Regions from separate parts of the Kitasatospora sp. NPDC057512 genome, predicted to be linked through region 1. Evidence: riboswitches for the same ligand, from Rfam matches in the RefSeq annotation. Region 1 holds a riboswitch; each other region holds the start of a gene.
What was found. Region 1 has a riboswitch for cyclic di-AMP ahead of ACFU6K_RS07220 (transglycosylase family protein). Riboswitches for the same ligand answer to the same signal wherever they lie in the genome.

Region 1 (6,558 bases):
CAGCTCCCGGGCGATCCCGGCGACCCGCTCCCGGCTGATCCGCGAGTGGTGGATCGCCGCCGAGTCGTAGCCGGGCAGGCCCTGGGCGATCGCGGACACCGTGGTGACCGTCCCGGCCAGGCCCACCAGGGTGGCCGCGCCGGTCAACGGGACGACCTCCTCGGCCCGGTCCAGCTCGGCCCGGACGTGCGCCCGGGCGGCCGCGACCTGCTCCTCGGAGGGCAGCTCGGCGTCGCCGAAGTACCGCTCGGTGAGCCGCACGCAGCCGATGTCCACCGAGCGCGCCGCCCGCACGTCGTCCGTGCCGAGCACGAACTCGGTGGAGCCGCCGCCGAGGTCGAACACCAGGTACGGGCCGGGGAACTGACCGCCGGTCAGCTCCTTGGTGGCGCCCACGAAGGACAGGTGCGCCTCCTCCTCGCCGCTCACCACCTCGGGCTCGACGCCCAGGATGTCGCGCACGCCCTTGACGTACTCGTCGCTGTTCTCGGCGTCCCGGGAGGCGCTGGTGGCGACGAAGCGGACCCGCTCGGGGCCGACGCCGAAGCCGGAGATGACCTCCTGGTACTCCCGGCAGGCCGCGAAGGTGCGGGCCAGCGCGTCCGGGTGCAGCCGGCCGGTCCGGTCCACGCCCTGGCCCAGCCGGTTGACGATCATCCGGCGGTCCAGGTCGGTGATCTCCCCGGTCTCCGGGTCGAGGTCGGCGACCAGCAGGCGGATCGAGTTGGTGCCGCAGTCGATCGCGGCGACGCGGGTCGTGCTCACTCGGACTCCCGCTCCGCCGCGGCGTCCTCGGCGGCCCGCTTCTTCGCGGCGCGCTCGGCGGCCTTCTGCTGCTTGGCGGCGATCACGGCCTCGTGGTCCTGCTCCTTGGCGCGGTTGCGGGCGACCCGCTCACCGGCGGCCTCGACCTCGGCCGGGGAGACGCACGGGCCCTTGGCCCACCAGTCCTCCAGCATCCCGATCGCCTCGTCGCCGAGCGGGTTGACGCCCTCGCCGGCCGCCAGCGAGTGGCCGACCAGCACGTGCAGGCACTTCACCCGGTCCGGCATGCCGCCGGCGCTCGGGAAGCCCTCCAGCACCTCGATCGCGTCGCGCCGGGCGATGTAGTCCTCGTGCGCCTTCTGGTAGGCGGCGGCCAGCTCCGGGTCCTCGGCGAGCCGGGCGCTCTGGTCCTTCATCACGCCCTCCGCCTCCAGGGTGCCGATCAGCGAGGCGGCCTTGGGGCAGGTCAGGTAGTAGAGCGTGGGGAACGGCGTGCCGTCCGGCAGCCGGGGAGCCGTCTCCACGACGTCCGGGTTGCCGCAGGGGCAGCGGTGCGCCACGCCGCGCAGGCCGCGCGGCACCCGGCCGAGCTGGGCGGCGATGGCCGCGACGTCGGCGTCGGAGACGGTGGGGTGGTTCTCAGTGGTCATGGGGGGAGGTGTCTCCAACGGGGGACGGTGGGAGGGGAAGGGGGGTGGCGGGGGCCGCCGCGGCGGTGTCGGCGGCGTCCACCGAGTCCCAGATGCTGGCGTACCAGGGCTTGGCGGCCTTCGCCTGGCCGGCGGCGCTTCCGGGCGCCGCGTTCGGCGCGGAGGCGGCACCGCCCGCGGACGAGGAGGTCCTGGCGGAGGCCGGGCCGGCCGGGTCCACCGCGATGTACGGGGTCTCCCCCGGCACCGCGTAGTGCAGCCGGGCGCGGGCCTGCGCCTTGACGTACTCCGGGTCCTGCCAGCGGGCCTTCTCCCGGCGCAGCTGCTCGACCTGCTGGCGCGCGTGGTCGGCCTTCGCCCGCTGGGCGGAGATCTCGGCGCGCTGGGAGATGAACTGCCGCGTCGGGTAGGCGAGGATCGCCACCAGCGAGCAGAGCACCAGGACGAGGACGGTCGCCCGGCTCGTGAACCGGGGCCGGGCCGCCAAGCCCGGGATCCTCCAGCCAGCCATCTCCCGTATCCCCTCCTGGTCGCGACGGTGCCCCGCCGTCCACCCTACGGGGTGAACGGCGGGGCACCGGTCAGGCGTGCGCTACCGGGAGCGCTCAGCCCTCGTGGCGGAAGCGCGGGAAGGCGCCGCGGCCGGCGTACTCGGCGGCGTCGTCGAGGATCTCCTCGATGCGCAGCAGCTGGTTGTACTTGGCGACGCGCTCGGAGCGGGCCGGGGCACCGGTCTTGATCTGGCCGCAGTTGGTGGCGACGGCCAGGTCGGCGATGGTGACGTCCTCGGTCTCGCCGGAGCGGTGCGACATCATGCAGCGGTAGCCGTTGCGCTGGGCCAGCTCGACGGCGTCCAGGGTCTCGGTCAGCGAACCGATCTGGTTCACCTTCACCAGCAGCGCGTTGGCGGTGCCGGTCTCGATGCCGCGGGCCAGGCGGGCCGGGTTGGTGACGAACAGGTCGTCGCCGACCAGCTGGACCTTGTCGCCCAGCTTGTCGGTCATGGCCTTCCAGCCGGCCCAGTCCGACTCGTCCAGCGGGTCCTCGATGGAGACCAGCGGGTAGGCGGCGACCAGCTCGGCGTAGTACTCGATGAGCTCGGCGGCGGTGAGGTCCTTGCCCTCGAACCGGTAGGCGCCGTCCTCGTAGAACTCGGAGGAGGCGACGTCCAGCGCCAGCGCGACGTCACGGCCGGGCACGTAGCCGGCCTTCTCGATGGCCTCGACGATGAGGTCCAGGGCCTCGCGGTTGGAGTCCAGGTTCGGGGCGAAGCCGCCCTCGTCGCCCAGACCGGTGGACAGGCCGCGCTCCTTCAGCACGCCCTTGAGCGTGTGGTAGACCTCGACGCCCCAGCGGACGGCCTCGGAGAAGGACTCCGCGCCGATCGGGGCGATCATGAACTCCTGGATGTCGACGTTGGAGTCCGCGTGCGACCCGCCGTTGAGGATGTTCATCATCGGGACCGGCAGGACGTGCGCGTTCGGGCCGCCCAGGTAGCGGAACAGCGGCAGGTCGCTGGCCTCGGAGGCGGCGTGCGCGACGGCCAGCGAGACGCCCAGGATGGCGTTGGCGCCGAGCGAGGACTTGTCCGGGGTGGCGTCCAGGTCCAGCATGGCCTGGTCGATCAGGCGCTGCTCGGTGGCGTCGTAGCCGACCAGCTCCGGGCCGATCTGCTCGATGACGGCCAGGACGGCCTTCTCGACGCCCTTGCCGAAGTAGCGGTTCTTGTCGCCGTCGCGCAGCTCCAGCGCCTCGAAGGCGCCGGTGGAGGCACCCGACGGGACAGCGGCACGACCCGTGCTGCCGTCGTCGAGGCCGACCTCGACCTCGACCGTGGGGTTGCCGCGGGAGTCGAGGATCTCACGGGCTACGACGACATCGATGGACGGCACGAGGCATCTCCTTGCGAGAGCAGGGTCCGGTCTGACGGTGGTGCTGTCAGCTGGACGATTGCGGAGTCGTTACGACCAGAGCCTAACCGCCCGGGCTGCCGTGGCCACGTCGGCCTCGGTCCCGTCTCAGCGTGTGGCCCTGCTACCCACCGGTAGTTCACCTGCTTGTCCCAGCTTGTCCCACCGGAGCGGGCGAATGCGGACGAAGGGGACCGGTAGGACCGGCCCCCTTCGGACGACGGGGTGGAGCGGCGTCGGCGCCGAGCGCTCCGGCGCGGCGGCGGGCGCCCCCGGTCCTACGGGGCTACCGGCCGCGGGCGCGCCCGGCGTCGGGCGGGGCGGCTCAGCCGAGGTGCAGCACCTGGCCGGGCATGATCAGGTTCGGGTCGCCGCCGACGGTGGAGTGGTTCTGCTCGTACAGCGCGCTCCAGCCGCCGGACACGCCCTGGGCGGCGGCGATGGTCGACAGGGTGTCACCGGCGCGGACGGTGTAGTCGTGGCCGGCGGCCTGCGGGGCCTGCTGCGCGGCGCGCGGGGCGTACTGCGGCTGGGCGGCGGCCTGGCCGGCGTACTGCTGGTAGACGCTCTGGTGGCTGGTCCAGTACCAGCCGCCGTTGTTCTGGTACCAGTACACCTTGGCGTCGGCGTCCCAGCCGGCCTTGCCGGAGAAGCCCGGGGTCTGCGGCTGCGCCTGCTGCTGCGGGGCGACCTGCTGGACCGGCTGCGCGGCGGGCTTCTGGGCCGGCTTCTGGGCGGCGGGCTTCTGCGCGGCCGGCTTCTCGGCCGGCTTGGCGGCGGGCTTCGGGGCCTGCTGCTTGGGGGCGGACTGCGGCTTGGCGTCCGAGGAGGTGTCGACCGAGGCCGGGGCGCCGCCCTTGGTCAGACCGGCCTTCTGGGAGCAGACCGGCCAGGCGCCCGGACCCTGCGAGGCCAGCACCTTCTCGGCGACCGAGATCTGCTGGGCCTTGCTGGCCTGGTTGGCCTGCGCCGCGTAGGCGGTGCCGCCGTACGCCTTCCAGGTGCTGGACGTGAACTGGAGGCCGCCGTAGAAGCCGTTGCCGGTGTTGATGCTCCAGTTGCCGCCGCTCTCGCACTGGGCGACGGAGTCCCAGGTCGAGGCCGGGGCGGCCGAGGCGCCGGTGGCCGTGAGGAGCGGCATCGCGAGTCCGACGCCGGCCACACCGGCGACGGCGATGGCCTTCTCGGCCTGGGTGCGACGACGGTGACGGCCAGTTCCAACGAACAGCATGAAGAGGTCCCTCTCCGTACGCCTGCGAGGTGAGCTGTCGGGTTCGGACCGGGAGGTGGCCCGGCCGCCGTACGCGGAAACGATTCCGCTCGGGCGGCTTCACCCCAAGCCGTGGGGAGACGGCAACAAACCTGGTTCCCCCGCCCCTGCCCAGGGTTCTGGTCGGTTTCCCGTGACGCGGCGGGCAGGATTCGGCGTTCCGCGTACGAGGTCCGCAGCTGCGAACTCCAGGGAGAGTAGACAGATCATCAGACCAATCACAAGCTCATATCACCGATATCACACAACAATTACGGCCCGTGTCCGATCGCCTACCAACAGCGGCGTTATGTCCGGATTGATGGGTGTTCACACCCCCGTCGGCGGGCGATCGGCGACGTCCCGTCAGCGTGATCTCAGCAGGTCGGGGGCGCGGAAGAGGCGTCCGGAGCGGCGGCCGGAGCGGTGTGCGGAGGAGTGCGCGGAGGAGCGTGCGGGGAACGGCTCTCCGGGCTGAATTCCACCGGGAGTTCGCGCAGGCCACGCATGATCAGACCACCCCGCCAGCGCAGATTCTCCGGGCTTTCCGCGAGCCGCAGATCGGGCAGCCGGGAAAGCAGCGTGGCCAGCGCGGCACGCCCTTCGAGCCGCGCCAGCGGAGCGCCGATGCAGTAGTGGATGCCGTGCCCGAACCCCAGGTGGGGGTTGTCCTTCCGGGCCAGGTCCAGGGTGTTCTCCGCCGCGAACCGGGCCGGGTCGCGGTCCGCCGCGGCCAGCACCACCAGCACCGGGTCGCCGACCGGGATGTCCACCCCGCCGATGGTCAGCGGACGGGTCGCGAACCGCCAGGTCGCCAGCTCCACCGGCCCGTCGTAGCGCAGGAGTTCCTCGATCCCGGTCTCCAGCAGCGCGCTCTCCCCGCGCACCACCGACTCCTGCAGCGACCGGCGCTGCTCCGGGTTGCGCAGCAGCGTGTAGGTGCCGTTGCCGATCAGGTTCACGGTGGTCTCGAAACCCGCGAACAGGAGGATGAAGGCCATCGCCGCGGCCTCGTTCTCGGTCAGGTGCTCACCGTGGTCGCCGGCCCGGATCAGGCCCGAGATCAGGTCGTCCCCGAGGTCCGCCCGCTTGCGGTGGATCAGCTCCAGCAGGTACGCCCGCATCCGCTTCACCGCCCGCCCCACGCCGCCGCGTTGGCCCCCGCCGTGGCCCGGCTTCGTGTGTCGCAGCATCATTCCGGCCCAGTCGCGGAAGTCGTCCTGGTCCTCGGCCGGCACCCCGAGCATGTCGCAGATCGCGTAGATGGGGAGCGGGAACGCGAACTCGTGGATCAGGTCCGCCGAACCGCGCTGCGCGAAGCCGTCGATCAGCCGGTCCGTGAGCTGTTGCACCCGCGGCTCGAACTCGGCCACCCGGCGCGGGGTGAACGCCTTCGACACCAGCCTGCGCAACCGGGTGTGGTCCGGCGGGTCGATGTTCAGCAGGTGGGTCATCAGGTCCGCCTGCCGCTCCCCCGGGATGCCCACCCGGCCGGTGCGGTGCGCCTGCCCGCTGTGGTGTGCCGGGTTCTTCGACAGCCGGCTGTCCGCGAGCGCCTGCCGGGCGTCCGCGTACCTGGTCACCAGCCAGGCCTCCACCCCGCTCGGCAGGGTGGTGCGGTGCACCGGGGAGTGCTCGCGCAACCAGGCGTAGGCGGGGTACGGGTCGGCGGCGAACTCCCAGGTGAACAGCTGTGGGGCGGGGGCGTCGGACGACGGGGCGGCGGGCCGGGCGGGGTCGGGCTGAGCTGGCATGGACCGACCGTATCCGGTGCGACGGGCGCGCCCTCCCTCCGGCGGGCCGCCGCTCCCCCTGCCGCTTCTCCGTGGCTCCCCCGTGGCTCCTCCACGGCTCCTCCGCCGCCGGACGCGTCGGGCGCGCCAACACTCCGTGGCCGGTCCGTGGCCGGTCCGTGGACAGCTCTTGGCCGACTCTTGGCCGCGGGGCGGGCGTGAGCCTGGTCACCTGAGGGGTAATCCCTGTT
Region 2 (6,558 bases), on a different contig from region 1:
CCGACCACCACTGCAGGGCGAACCAGAGGCCGAGCACCAGCCAGGCGGGGAAGCGCAGCGGCAGGAAGAGCAGCAGCGGGACGAGGGTGGTCACCCGGGCCCGGGGGTGGAGGCGCAGGTAGGCGCCGAGGGCGGCGGCGATCGCCCCGGAGGCCCCGATGAGCACCCGGGTGGAGTTCGGCGCGTGCGCCTCGGCGAGCGCGAAGCCGTACGTGGTCAGGCTGCCGGCGGCCAGGTAGAAGACGGCGTACCGGGCCCGGCCCAGCCGCCGTTCGACGGTGGGGCCGAAGACCTGGAGGAAGAGCAGGTTCCCGAGCAGGTGCAGCCAGCCGGCGTGCAGGAAGAGCCCGGTGAGGACGGACAGCGCCGGGCGCTTGCCCGGGGTCGGGGCGGCCGGGCAGCCGGGGACCGGGTCGGGCGCCTCGGCGAGCTGTTCCGCGGTCAGCGGCCGTCCGGCCAGCACCTCGGCCGGGACGGCGCCCCAGCGCTGCTCGTACCGCTGCTCCGCGCAGACCCGGGCCTGGCCCGTGCCGTACAGCGGGTTGAGCCCCGCGGCCGGGCCGAGCAGGAAGACCAGGGTGTTGAGGGCGATCAGGGCGTAGCTGACCACGGGGGCGGTCGCCGCCGGGCGGCCGCCCCGGGCGGCGGTGTGGTCGGGGACCGCGAGCGCCATGCGGCCAAGCATCCCTCCGGGCGCCGGAGGTGACACGGCGGTTTACGGCAGGTGGACTAGCCCGGGTGTTCAGGCAACCGGTGGTCGCGACGGTTGCCCCAGGCAATAGGCTTGGGGCGGGCATTCCCGCCTCCCGCCGCCGACGCCGGGGCTCCGGGGGGAGCGCCTGCCCCACCCAGGGACCACCCGAGAGGACCCCCGATGACCGTCCCCGCTCTGACCGCCGAGACGCGCTGGCGCTGCACCCTGTGCGGCAACCTCACCCGCTTCGACGTGACCCGCACCGCGCGGGTGACCGAGTTCCTGCACTTCGACCTGGCCGGCGAGTCCAAGGTCGAGGAGACCGAGGTGCTGAGCGAGACCGTCGAGTCGGTGCGCTGCCGCTGGTGCAACGCGGTGGACCAGGTCGAGCTGGTGGCCCGTCCGGGCGCCGACGAGGCGCAGGGCCCCGCCGACCAGGGCTGATCCCCGCCGCCGCGGCGGGGTGGGTGCGCGGCGCACCCGCCCGCGCCGCACGGGACAATACAGAACAGGACGCACGGAGCGTGCCGACGGGGGCGGCCGCGGCCGTGCCCCGCTGGACCAGGATCGGAGCCGAGGACGTGGTGGACGCAGCGAAGGAGCCCGGCGAAGCCCAGGGGCTTCAGCCCGCTGCGGCCGAGGCCCCGGCCGAGGCTGCCGGGGTGGTGGACGGCGCCTCCGGGTCCGCGGCGGAGCGCGCCGTCGAGAAGCTCGACCGGCCGCTGCCCGAGGGCGTGCGCCGTCGCGTGGTCGGCCTGGCCTCGGACGCGCTCGGCGGGGTGCCGTCGGCCGAGCTCCCGCAGAGCCTGCGCCAGTACGTCAAGTTCACCCCGGCGCGGCGGGCCAAGTACGCGGCCACCGCGCTGGCGGCGGCGCTGGAGGCGGAGCCGGCCTTCCGGGTGCGGATAGCGGAGCGGCTGCGCCTCGGGCAGCCGGACCTGGTGAAGGCGCTGGAGTCGGGCACCGTCCCGAGCGCGGCCGATCCGATGGACGTCGCCGCCGCCGCCTACCTGGTGCGGTCGACGGGCTGGAGCCGGCTGGTCGCCGAGGCCGGCGAGGAGGCCGAGCGGGCCGGCGCCGAGGACGCCGCCGCGGAGGCGGCCCGGCTGGTGGAGAAGCTGCAGGCCGAGCTGGCCGAGGTGCGGGCCGCGGCGCGGGCGGACGCGGACCGGCAGCGGGCCGAGTCGGACGGCGTCCGCAGGGAGGCCGAGTCGCTGCGCAAGAAGGTGCGGTCGCTGGAGAGCGACACCCGCCGGGCGCAGGCCGAGACCCGCCGGGTGGCCGGTGAGCTGGATGCCCTGAAGGCGCAGGCCGCGGCCGAGCGCGGCGCGGCCGAGAGCGAGGCGCGCCGGCTCCGGCACCGGGTCGTGGAGCTGGAGAACGCGGCCGAGCAGGGCCGCCGGTCGGCCCGCGAGGGGCGCAGCGTCGAGGACATGCGGCTGCGGCTGCTGCTGGACACCGTGTTGCAGTCGGCCCAGGGGCTCCAGCGGGAGCTGGCGCTGCCGGTCGCCCAGATCCGCCCGGCGGACCTGGTGGAGGCGGTGGTGCCGGGGGCGGCCTCGCCGCACGACGTGGCCCGGCGCGGGCTGGCCGAGGACGATCCGGCGCTGCTGGACCAGCTGCTGGCGATCCCCCAGGTGCACCTGGTGGTGGACGGCTACAACGTGACCAAGACCGGTTATCCGACGCTGCCGCTGGAGCAGCAGCGGATCCGGCTGCTGGGCGGGCTGGCGATGCTGGCCCAGCGGACCCAGGCGGAGGTCACCTGCGTGTTCGACGGGCAGGACCTGGACGTCCCGGTGATCATGGCGCCGCCGCGCGGGGTCCGGGTGCGGTTCAGCCGCACCGGGGAGACGGCCGACGAGCTGATCCGCCGTCTGGTGCGGGCCGAGCCGCAGGGCCGTCCGGTGGTGGTGGTGTCCACCGACCGGGAGGTCGCGGAGGGCGTGCGGAAGGCGGGCGCGCGCCCCGTGGCGTCGGTGCTGCTGCTGAACCGGCTGGCCCGGCCCTGAGCCCGGGGCGATTCGCATGATGCCTGGTCAGGGAGCATTTCGGGGTGTTGTGCGAGTCCGGTGAAGTCAGCGTGGGGACCTGAGTTCACGCCTTCGGGGGAGTGGCAGAACGGATAGATCTTCACTAGGGTCTGGCGTCAAACCTATTTTCCGGAATCTCATCCCATCAGGTGAGTCCGTTGGAAGAAGGAGCCGGTCCCTTGGCCTCCCACCGCCGTCCCAAGCAGCCGAGCCGCGCACGGATCTCCGTGCTCACCGCGGCCGCTGCGACCGCGGTCGCCCTCTCCGCCCAGGTGGCCGCGCACGCCGCGCCGCAGCCGAACAAGACGGACGTCAAGGCGCAGATCGACCAGCTCCAGGAGGAGCAGGAGCAGGCGGCCGAGAAGTACAACGGCGCCAAGGAGCGGGCCGACCAGCTGCGCAAGCAGGCCGACCAGCTGCAGGACCAGGTGGCCCGCGGCCAGGAGCAGATGACCCAGCTCCAGGGCGGCCTCGCCGAGGTGGCGGGCGAGCAGTACCGCAGCGGCGGCATCGACCCGTCCGTCCAGCTGATGCTCTCCTCGGACCCGTCCGGCTACCTGGACAAGGCCTCCACCGTCCAGCAGGCCAGCACCAGTCAGGCCGAGGCGCTCAAGGGGCTGCTGGACCAGCAGCGCCGGCTGGACCAGGAGAAGACCGAGGCGGCCGCCGTCCTCGCCTCGCTGGACACCACCACCAAGGACCTGAACCAGGCCAAGGCGGACGTCAACACCAAGCTGAAGGCCGCCCAGGACCTGCTGAACTCGCTGAGCTCCGCCGACCGCGCCGCGCTGCGGGCCCAGCAGGCGCAGGACGACCGCGCCTCGCGCGGCAGCGACCGGGTCGACCTGAGCAACCTGCCGCCGGCCAGCGGCTACGCGGCCACGGCGCTGGCCAAGGCGATGAGCAAGCAGGGCTCGCCGTACGTGTGGGGCGCCACCGGGTCGACCACCTTCGACTGCTCGGGCCTGATGGTCTGGGCGTACGGGCAGGCGGGCGTCTCGCTGCCGCGCACCTCGCAGGAGCAGGGCCACTACGGCACCCGGGTCCCCTCGCTGGACCAGGCCCAGCCGGGCGACCTGGTGATCTACGGCCCCGACATGCACCACGTCGGGATGTACATCGGCAACGGCATGGTGGTCCACGCGCCGCACACCGGTGACGTGGTGAAGGTGATGAAGGCCGACGCGATGTCGATCAACACCATCCGCCGGGTCTGACGGCCCGACACGCCCGGGGGCTCCCGCGGGGGCCTGTGAAAAGCGCCACCTCCGTTCGGGGTGGCGTTTCGGGTTTCCGGCCCTTCGGCGACCACATGGTGAGAACCGATCAGCCTTGTGTGCAGTGATGGTCACCATCGGTCATTTTCACAAAGGAACTTGGGTAATCTTCTGTCTTTTTTCTGACAAGGATTTGAACCGATCACGGTTCAGTTACTAGGGTCATGCTCCGAACCACCGCACTGTCGATCGCCCAGCCAGGGTGGCGGCGGTGGTTACCGTCGAGTTCGCGAGGCAGCGGGACAGGTCGAAGCGACTGTCCGACAGGGGAGCCCAGTGGTAGGGGGCGCTGCGGAGCGGAGCCGGGGAACCACGTTCCTCCGGGGTGAATCGGCGCCAGGTCGGCCGCTGGAACGGCCGTGAGGCGTCGTAGGGCATGCTTCCGGCCCGAACCCGTCAGCTCACCCGGTAGGCGGACGTAGGAAGAAGGAGTCCGCCTTCGTGGCGTCCCATCGTCGTCCCAAGCCCGCCGGCCGCGCCCGGGTCTCGATCCTGACCGGCGTCGCCGCCGCAGCCGTCGTCCTCTCCGCGCAGGGTGCCCACGCGGACCCGCAGCCGACCAAGGAACAGGTCAAGGGGCAGGTCGACCAGCTCAACGAGCAGGCCGAGGTCGCGACCGAGAACTACAACGCCGCCCAGGCCAAGCAGCAGGACCTGGAGAAGCAGGTCTCCGGCCTGCAGGACCAGGTGGCCCGTCAGCAGGCCCAGGTCACCGAGCTCCAGGGCGGCCTCGCCGAGATCGCCGGCGAGCAGTACCGCAACGGGGGAATATCCCCCACCGTCCAGCTGATGTTCTCCTCCAGCCCGGACAGCTTCCTCAGCCAGGCCGACGCGCTGAACCAGGCCGGCAGCACCCAGAAGGGTCAGCTGAAGGAGCTCCAGGAGCAGCAGCGCAAGCTCGACCAGGACCGCAACGAGGCCCAGGGCAAGCTCGCCGAGCTGGAGTCGACCACCCAGCAGCTGAAGGCCTCCAAGGACGAGGTCCAGGGCAAGCTGAAGGCGGCCCAGGACCTGCTCAACACGCTGACCGAGCAGGACCGCCAGGCGCTGCGCCAGGCCGAGGAGAAGGCCGCCGCCGAGGCGAAGGCCAAGGCCGACGCCGCCCAGGCCCAGCAGCAGCAGGCCGACCGCGCCTCGCGCGACAACAGCCGCGGCAACCTCTCGGCCCCCACGACCACCGCTCCGGTGAACGTGGCCCCCGGCAGCTCGCGCGGTGCCGCCGCGCTGTCCGCCGCCGCCTCCAAGATCGGCAGCCCGTACGTCTGGGGCGCCACCGGCCCGGGCTCCTTCGACTGCTCCGGTCTGATGGTCTGGGCGTACAACCAGGCCGGCGTGTCGCTGCCGCGCACCTCGCAGGCGCAGGCCTCGGCCGGCGCCCGGCTCGGGACGGACCTCTCCAAGGCCCAGCCCGGCGACCTGCTGATCTTCTACACGGACGCCCACCACGTCGGCATCTACGCCGGCAACGGCCAGGTGCTGCACGCTCCCAAGCCGGGCGCGTCGGTGCGCTACGAGGCGGTCACCAACATGCCGCTGACCGGCATCGTGCGGGTCTGATCCCCGCTCGGACGTCTCCAGGCCCGGTCTCCCCCAGGGGAGGCCGGGCCTGCGGCTTTTCCGGCGGCTCGATCTGATGTCCGATTGGGGAGTGAATATTCGGGTTGGGAGGGGTTTGGACTCGCTTGCCCGGACTCGCTAACGTCTGCCACCGGACTCCCGCTCGACGGCCGCCCTTCCCGGTGCGGCGGCGGGGCCGCGCCGCAGGATTGGAGCCGCTGCCGCCATGCCCGTGCACCGCCGTTCCCAACTGCTCACCCGGGCGCTGGTGCTGACCGCGGCCGCCGCCACCGCGTTGGGCGTGGCCACCGGAGGCAGCGCCCAGGCGGCCCCCGCTAGCCCCGACCCGGCGGACCGTCAGGACGTCAAGACCCAGGTCGAGCAGCTGTACGACGAGGCCGAGCAGGCGTCCGAGAGGTTCAACGCCGCGGAGGAGGCCCAGCGGCGGCTCCAGGGCGAGACCACGATCCTCCAGGGCGAGATCGCCCTCGCCCAGGACCAGCTCAACGGGCTGCGCGGCGACCTGGCGATGGTGGCCGGGGCCGAGTACCGCGGCGGCGGGATGACCCAGACCGCCCAGCTCATCCTCTCGCCCGACCCGGAGGGCTACCTGGCCCGCGCCCGCACCCAGGGCCAGGCCGCCGTGCGCCAGCAGGAGACCCTGCACGAGCTGATCACCCGCCAGCGCCGGCTCGACCAGCGCCGCACCGAGGCGGCCGACAAGCTCGCCGAGCTGGACCGGACCCGCCGTTCGCTCGCCGACAGCAAGCAGCAGATCCAGCAGCGGCTGGCCGGGGCCCAGAAGCTGCTGAACGGCCTGGGCGCCGTCGAGCGGGCCCGGCTGGCGGTCCAGGACGCCCGGGACGCCGAGCAGCGCGCCACCCGGGGCACCGACCGGCTGGACCTCGGCACCGCCCCGCCCGCCTCCGAGCGGGGGGCGGCCGCGCTGGCCGCCGCGGTGCGGATGATCGGCTCCCCGTACGTCTACGGCGCCGCC
Region 3 (6,558 bases), on a different contig from region 1:
CCTCGACCCGGACACCGGCGCCTTCGTCCAGGACCCGGAGCAGCAGCAGCTCGGGGCCCTGCTCCAGGGGCTGCTGCTCGACTGGGGCGCGCCCGACCCGGTCGCCGAGCACGCCGTCCTGCGCAGTGCGCTGATGGGCGGCTGCATCGGGGTGCTGCTGCCGGGCGCCGAGATCCCGCTGGCGCCGATCCGGGCCGACCTCTTCCGCCGCTACGACCTGGCCTGGGAGCTGGGCCGCCCGCCGCAGCCGTCCCCGCCGGAACGCGAGAGGCCGCCGGCCCGCGACTGAGGGCGGATGGGCGGCCTGGCGGACCGACTGCCGGGGGCCTCGCGAGGGAGGGAGCTCACAGGCCCCGGACGGCAGCGGCTCAGCGTTCCTTCAGGATCGAGGCGAGCAGGTCTATCGTGCGCTCCGGCGTGAGACTGTCCACGCAGAGCCGCTCCATGACCTGGATGTAGGCGTCGACGTCGTCGCGCTTGTCCAGGTAGAGCGCGCTGGTGAGCTGCTCCAGGTAGACCACGTCCGCGAGGTCCTGCTCCGGGAAGCGCAGGATCGTGAACGCCCCGGACTCGCCCGCGTGCGCGCCGAACCGGAACGGCATGACCTGGATCACCACGTTGGCCTGCTCGGCGACGTCGATCAGGTACTGCACCTGACCGCGCATCACCTGGGGCCCGCCGACCGGCCGGCGCAGCGCGGCCTCGTCGATGACCGCCCACAGGCGCGGGCTGGCCCCCTCGGTCAGCAGTTTCTGGCGGCGCAGCCGGAGACTGACCCGCCGTTCGACCTCCTCCTCGCTGATGACCGGCCGACTCTGGCCGAAAACCGCCCGTGCGTACTCCTCGGACTGCAACAGTCCGGGGATGAACTGCACCTCGTAGGTGCGGATCAGCTGGGCGGCCTCCTCCAGGCCGACGTAGGTCTGGAACCAACCCGGCAGCACGTCGTTGAAGCTGTGCCACCAGCCGGACTTGTTGGCCTCGCGGACGAGGCCGAGCAGGGCTTCCCGCTCGATGCCGTCGTCCACGCCGTACAGGCTGAGCAGGTCGGCGACGTCGCGCTCCTTGAAGCTGACGCGGCCGAGTTCCATGCGGCTGATCTTGGACTCGGAGGCCCGGATCGCGTAGCCCGCGTCCTCGCGGGTGATGCCGCGCGCCTCACGCAGGCGGCGCAGCTGCGAGCCGAGGAGGATCCGGCGGACCATCGAGCCGCCGCCCGGCTGAACTGTGGTCATGCGGTCGAAACCTCCACCTAGGGCAAACAGCGCACAGTCTGCCATCAGTTGAGCGCTCACGGTGCCGATACTGACGGATGTTCCTATCAGTTCTGCACTCCACGCACCAGGATGCACGTGCATTCGGCGCTTGCATATGCCAATAGTGCGACTGCACGTGAATCGACTCTTGCATCTGCAGTGAGCGCACACCACCATGGTGCACGTGCACCTGCACATCCCTGGCAATCCCGCGGGCTCCGCGTCGACCCCACGCGCGACTCCGTGCACCGACCCGACGGCGTCCCCCGCGTCATCGGGCGTTCGAGTGCGCGGGCGCCTGGTCGAGGGGGCGGCCGAGCGGCCGAGCGAGTCGGAGGTGACCGGCATGACCCCGGCGGGTCCAGCCGTGTCCGCCCCCTTATGGGAGGAGCTCTTCATGAGCACCGGTACGGCTTTGGCGGTTGACCCCCTTGTGGTCACCTGTACGCTCGCTCCTCGCTTCGAAGCCGTCAGAACCGCGCGGGACTTCGCTCGGAGCACGCTCCAGCACTGGGGCCTGACGGAACTGTTCGACGACGTCGCGCTGGTGGCCTCGGAGCTCGTGACCAACGCGCTCCGGCATGCGATCGGCGCACGGCCCGACCCGTCGGGCGGTGCCCTGGGCGAGTACGACTTTCCCATACCGCCGACCGCGGACGGCCGGCTGCCGATCCGAATAAGCCTGGTGCACCGCGCACCCCAGGTGGTCTGCGCGGTGAGCGATCCGAGCAGCACCGGCCCGGTCGCCCGGGAGGCCGACTTCGTCGCCGAATCGGGCCGCGGGCTGCACCTGGTGGAGTCGTTCAGCCGCTCCTGGGGCTGGCACCCGCTGGGCAGCGGCAAGGTGGTCTGGGCGATGTTCGAGGCCGAGACGGTCGGCGGTTCCCCGCTGGACGGACGTCCCGGACTCGGCGGCCGCTCACCGCTCGACGGTCCCGTCGACGTCGGCGGACGGCATCGGCGCTCGGCCTAGGAAGGGCCCCGCGCTCCGGGCGGGCCCTGTACTCCCAGCAGGCCCCGTGCTCCGGGCGGGCCCGGCGTTCCGGGCGAGCCCTGACTCCGGGACAGGCCCTGCGCTCCGGAGGAGCCCTGCCGTCAGGACGTGCCACGCGCCGGACGGTGCGCGGCCGGTCGAGGGACACCCCGGGAGGACCACACCCCGGGCCCTTCCACCAGGCCCCGCCGAGAGCCTCCGGCACCACGGAACCGCGAGCGGCTCAGCGCGGCCGGGCGGGCCGGGCGGCCGGACGGATCCGGAGGAGACCTCCGGAGCGAAGACACCCGGAGGAGACAAAGACAAAGGCCGTCGTGGTGTCGGCACCCACGACGGCCCCCCGATGATGGAGCACGGCGGCCGGTCAGACCGCCAGGTGGTCGAACTCCCCGTCCTTCGCCCCCAGCAGCAGGGCGGAGATCTCAGCCCGGGTGTAGATGAGGGCGGGACCGTCCGGGAACCGCGAGTTGCGCATCGCCACATCGCCGCCCGGCAGGGCCGCGAACTCGACGCAGTTGCCCTGGGAGTTGCTGTGCCGGCTCTTCTGCCAGACCACCCCCTGGAGATCGGCGGCGGCCATCCCGTTGTAGGTGTCGTACGAGCCGTGCGTGTCCTGCGAGTCGTGCATAGAAATCTCCCGAAGAGCTCCGGAGTTGTCGTCCAGCGCGGCGCCCCCGGCACCGCCGAAACGAACGGACCGGCCCCGTACCGGTCCGGCACAACGCCTCACTTGACGCGATGATAGCCGCAGTGCACGTGCATCAGCACGGGACATTGCAGGTGCACGAGGCCTTTTACCCACGGCCGCGAACTCTTCACGGGCCCTTCCCCTGACGGTACGTAAACGGACATAGCCGATGAATCGTCGAGCCCGCGATAACCGGCCGTGAGCGGCTCCCCGCTGAATGTTGATCTTCGAATGCCGGGAGTCGCCCGCCCGTGACCCTCCGTCAAGCCGGCCTCATGCTGTGAGACATCTCACGCGCCCCGGGTGCAACGCCCGCCCCCTCGGATCGCGTCGGGACAAGCACCGGCCACCAAGCGGGGGTTGGGCGAGGAATGTCCGGATTGTAGGCAAAGCGCCCGGACCGGCGCCGGAGACGCACCGGGTCCGTACCGCGAGCACGCGAAACCCGTACGGCAGCCGACTGCAAGCCGGACGGGCCGATGTCCTACGATCTCCGGCATGAGCACCGCAGCCATTCCGGGCGCGCCACTGCCCGTCCGCACTCCAGGCTCCCGTGCGCGGGGGCGCCACCGTCGTCCCGAGCGCCCCGAGATCCCGGCCGGCGCCCCGGCCCTGGTGCTCGCCGTGCCCGCGACCGCCGGGCCCGAGTCCCGCTCGGTCGTCGAGGAGCTGCTCTCGATCGTCCGCACCGAGCAGAACGGCGTCCAGACCGCCGTCGGCTACCTCCCCGGTGACGGTGCGGCGGGCGCGAGCGACGAGGACCGCACCGTGGCCGAGCTGCTGGCCCTGGCCGCCGAGGCCGGGCGTCCGATGCCCGTCCTGGTGCCGCTGGTGCCCGGCCCGCACACCTTCCTGACCGGGCTTCACGCGCTCGCCGCCGAGTACGGCGCGCCCGTCACCGACCCGCTGGGCCCGCACCCGCTGCTGGCCGAGGCCGTGCACGTCCGGCTGTCCGAGGCCGGGCTGGCCCGGGCCGACCGCGCCCGGCTGTTCGCCATCGCGACCGCCGCGGACGGCGTGGTGCTGACCACCGTCGGCGGCGAGGACGCGGCCGCCGCGGCCGGCATCACCGGCGTGCTGCTGGCCGCGCGACTGGCCGTGCCGGTCGTCGCCGCCGCGCTCGACGTGCCCGGCTCGGTGGCCGCGGCCGTCAACCACCTCAAGGACACCGGCTCGCAGCGCCCGGCGCTGGCCCCGCTGGTGATCGGCCCCGAGGCGGACTCCGAGCTGCTCGCCACCGCCGCCGAGGAGACCGGCTGCCCGTCGGCCGCGCCGCTGGGCGCCTACCCGTCGGTCGGCCAGCTGATCGCCTCCACCTACCTGGCCGCGCTGCCCACGCCGTCCCCGGAGGACCTGGCGCGGGCCGAGGCGGAGGCGGCGGCCGCCGCCGAGGCCGAGGGGGTCGTCGAGGGCTCTCGCGGCGCCCACGCGGCCGCCGAGGGGCACGCCGGACAGTAAGTCGACACCGCGCGCCGGATCGCGCGCACCGAAGGGCCCGGAACGGATCGCGTTCCGGGCCCTTCCGCGTACTCCCGCCACTCCGTCCGTCCCGTACGAGAGTCACGCGGCAATGAAGTGGAATGTCCGTTCTGGCGCTATTTGAAAGGAAATCGGGAACGCGGATTCGCGCGCTCCGATCGCGACCGCTCCCCCACCCGCCGGAGTGCGCCGCTCCTCGATTCGACGCTCCGTCACGCTACTCCTGAGGCAGAGCCAGTTGTCGACTTCCACAGCGGCGTTGCTTGAAAACGATCATTTACGATCATGGCGAGTGGCAATTTTGGCAGTTTCCACTAAACCGTGATGCACATCACAGTGGTTTGCAGTTTGAACTTAAGTCTGATTAACGTGCTCCCCGTTCGTGACCACACGAACCCGGTCATCCGCAACGCCGAGTCCTGCCGTCGGATGTCCTGGAAGCGCGAAAACGCACCACGGCAGGAGCGGGGGACCCACAGGTAAGTCGCCCCGGACCGCTCTCCGGAACGGTCCAGGGCTAGGGGTGAAGCCGTGCTCACCGCACGGCCGGGCAACTCCAGCCCGAATCCGACAGCTCACCTCGCAGGCGTGGGAGAGGACCGCGTCTTCATGCTGCCCACCAACGGCACCCGTCTGTCCGGCCGTACCCGTCGCGTGATCGCCGCCCTCGGCGTCGCGGGCGTCGGCCTCACCGTCCCCTGCCTCACCTCGGGCACCGCCTCGGCCGCCTCCGTCGCCACCTGGGACAAGGTCGCCCAGTGCGAGAGCGGCGGCAACTGGAGCATCAACACCGGCAACGGCTTCTACGGCGGCCTCCAGTTCACCTCCAGCACCTGGTCCGCCTTCGGCGGCACGGCCTACGCGGCCCGCGCCGACCTGGCCACCAAGGACCAGCAGATCGCCGTCGCCGAGAAGGTCCTCGCCTCGCAGGGCCCCGGCGCCTGGCCGGTCTGCTCGGTCCAGGCCGGGCTCACCAAGGGCGGCGCCGCGGCCGCCGTTGACACCTCGGCGGGTTCCACCGCCGCCAAGCCCGCCGCGCCCGCCCAGAGCGCCAAGCCGGCCGCTCCCGCCGCGAAGCCCAGCGCCAAGCCCGCGCAGCCCCAGACCCCCGCCGCGAAGCCCGCCGTGCCCGCCCAGGGCGACGCGCAGGCCTCCACCGACTCCGCCGCCTCCGGCAACCGGAGCGACTGGGTGCAGAAGCGCCAGCAGCAGGCCCAGGGCGGCGACTACACCGTGGTCGAGGGCGACTGGCTGTCCGCGATCGCCGACCAGCACAACGTGCAGGGCGGCTGGCAGCGGCTGTACGACCTCAACCGCGGCACCCTGACCGAGGGTCCGGACACCATCTACCCGGGCCAGCAGCTGTCCTTCGGCGGCAACGGCCAGGCCCGGGCCGGCCAGTCCTCCGCCGGCACGTCCGGCTCGGACTTCACCTGGTTCGACCGCTCGCAGAAGTCCGGCCAGTCCGCGAACGGCGGTGCCGTGAACGCCCAGCCGACCGCGCAGCCCCAGGCCCCGGCCGCCAAGCCGTCCACCAAGCCGGCCGCGAAGCCCGCTCCGCAGACCCAGACCCAGACCCAGACCCAGACCCAGGCGCCGGCCGCGACCGGCAGCATGGCCGCCGCGGTCTCCTTCGCCGAGTCGAAGGTCGGTCAGGCGTACGTCTACGGCGGCACCGGCAACGGCGGCTGGGACTGCTCCGGCCTGACCCAGGCCGCACTGCGCGCCGCGGGCATCTCCGTCCCGCGCGTCGCCGCCGACCAGGCCGCCGCCAGCACCCACGTCTCGCTGGACAGCCTCCAGGCGGGCGACCTGCTGTTCTGGTCCAACAACGGCAAGGACTCCGGCGTCTACCACGTCGCGATCTACGTCGGCAACGGCAAGTACGTCGAGGCCGCCAACCCGAGCTCGGGCGTCCGCGAGCAGAGCATCGCCAACTGGGCCCCGGACTTCGCCGGCCGGGTCTGAGGACGGCGCACGGTCCACGGCGCAGGGTCCACGGCGCACGGCTGACGGACGTCGGCCATCCGCCGCCGCCCCCGGGGAGAGTCTGGTCGCTCCTCCCCGGGGGCTTCGGCGTTCCCGACGTTCCCCGGCCGCGGTTCCGCCCTGTTCCGTGGTGGATCGCCGCCCCAACGGGC

Region 2: another riboswitch for cyclic di-AMP. It lies ahead of ACFU6K_RS11080 (NlpC/P60 family protein); the one in region 1 lies ahead of ACFU6K_RS07220 (transglycosylase family protein).
Region 3: another riboswitch for cyclic di-AMP. It lies ahead of ACFU6K_RS24595 (transglycosylase family protein); the one in region 1 lies ahead of ACFU6K_RS07220 (transglycosylase family protein).

Annotation. Positions count from the first base shown of each region.
Region 1 is NZ_JBHVET010000063.1:215-6,772, forward strand. It holds gene ACFU6K_RS07200 (exopolyphosphatase) at 1-765, opposite strand, end outside; gene ACFU6K_RS07205 (DUF501 domain-containing protein) at 762-1,433, opposite strand; gene ACFU6K_RS07210 (septum formation initiator family protein) at 1,405-1,902, opposite strand; gene eno (phosphopyruvate hydratase) at 2,021-3,307, opposite strand; gene ACFU6K_RS07220 (transglycosylase family protein) at 3,651-4,556, opposite strand; cyclic di-AMP (ydaO/yuaA leader) riboswitch at 4,562-4,730, opposite strand; gene ACFU6K_RS07225 (cytochrome P450) at 4,952-6,328, opposite strand.
Region 2 is NZ_JBHVET010000117.1:8,481-15,038, forward strand. It holds gene ACFU6K_RS11060 (rhomboid family intramembrane serine protease) at 1-673, opposite strand, end outside; gene ACFU6K_RS11065 (hypothetical protein) at 875-1,138, shown strand; gene ACFU6K_RS11070 (NYN domain-containing protein) at 1,357-2,706, shown strand; gene ACFU6K_RS11075 (NlpC/P60 family protein) at 2,907-3,944, shown strand; cyclic di-AMP (ydaO/yuaA leader) riboswitch at 4,282-4,435, shown strand; gene ACFU6K_RS11080 (NlpC/P60 family protein) at 4,446-5,561, shown strand; gene ACFU6K_RS11085 (NlpC/P60 family protein) at 5,788-6,558, shown strand, end outside.
Region 3 is NZ_JBHVET010000413.1:333-6,890, reverse strand. It holds gene ACFU6K_RS24620 (TetR/AcrR family transcriptional regulator) at 1-289, shown strand, start outside; gene ACFU6K_RS24615 (helix-turn-helix transcriptional regulator) at 369-1,235, opposite strand; gene ACFU6K_RS24610 (ATP-binding protein) at 1,654-2,229, shown strand; gene ACFU6K_RS24605 (DUF397 domain-containing protein) at 2,615-2,878, opposite strand; gene ACFU6K_RS24600 (hypothetical protein) at 3,437-4,396, shown strand; cyclic di-AMP (ydaO/yuaA leader) riboswitch at 4,828-5,014, shown strand; gene ACFU6K_RS24595 (transglycosylase family protein) at 5,006-6,385, shown strand.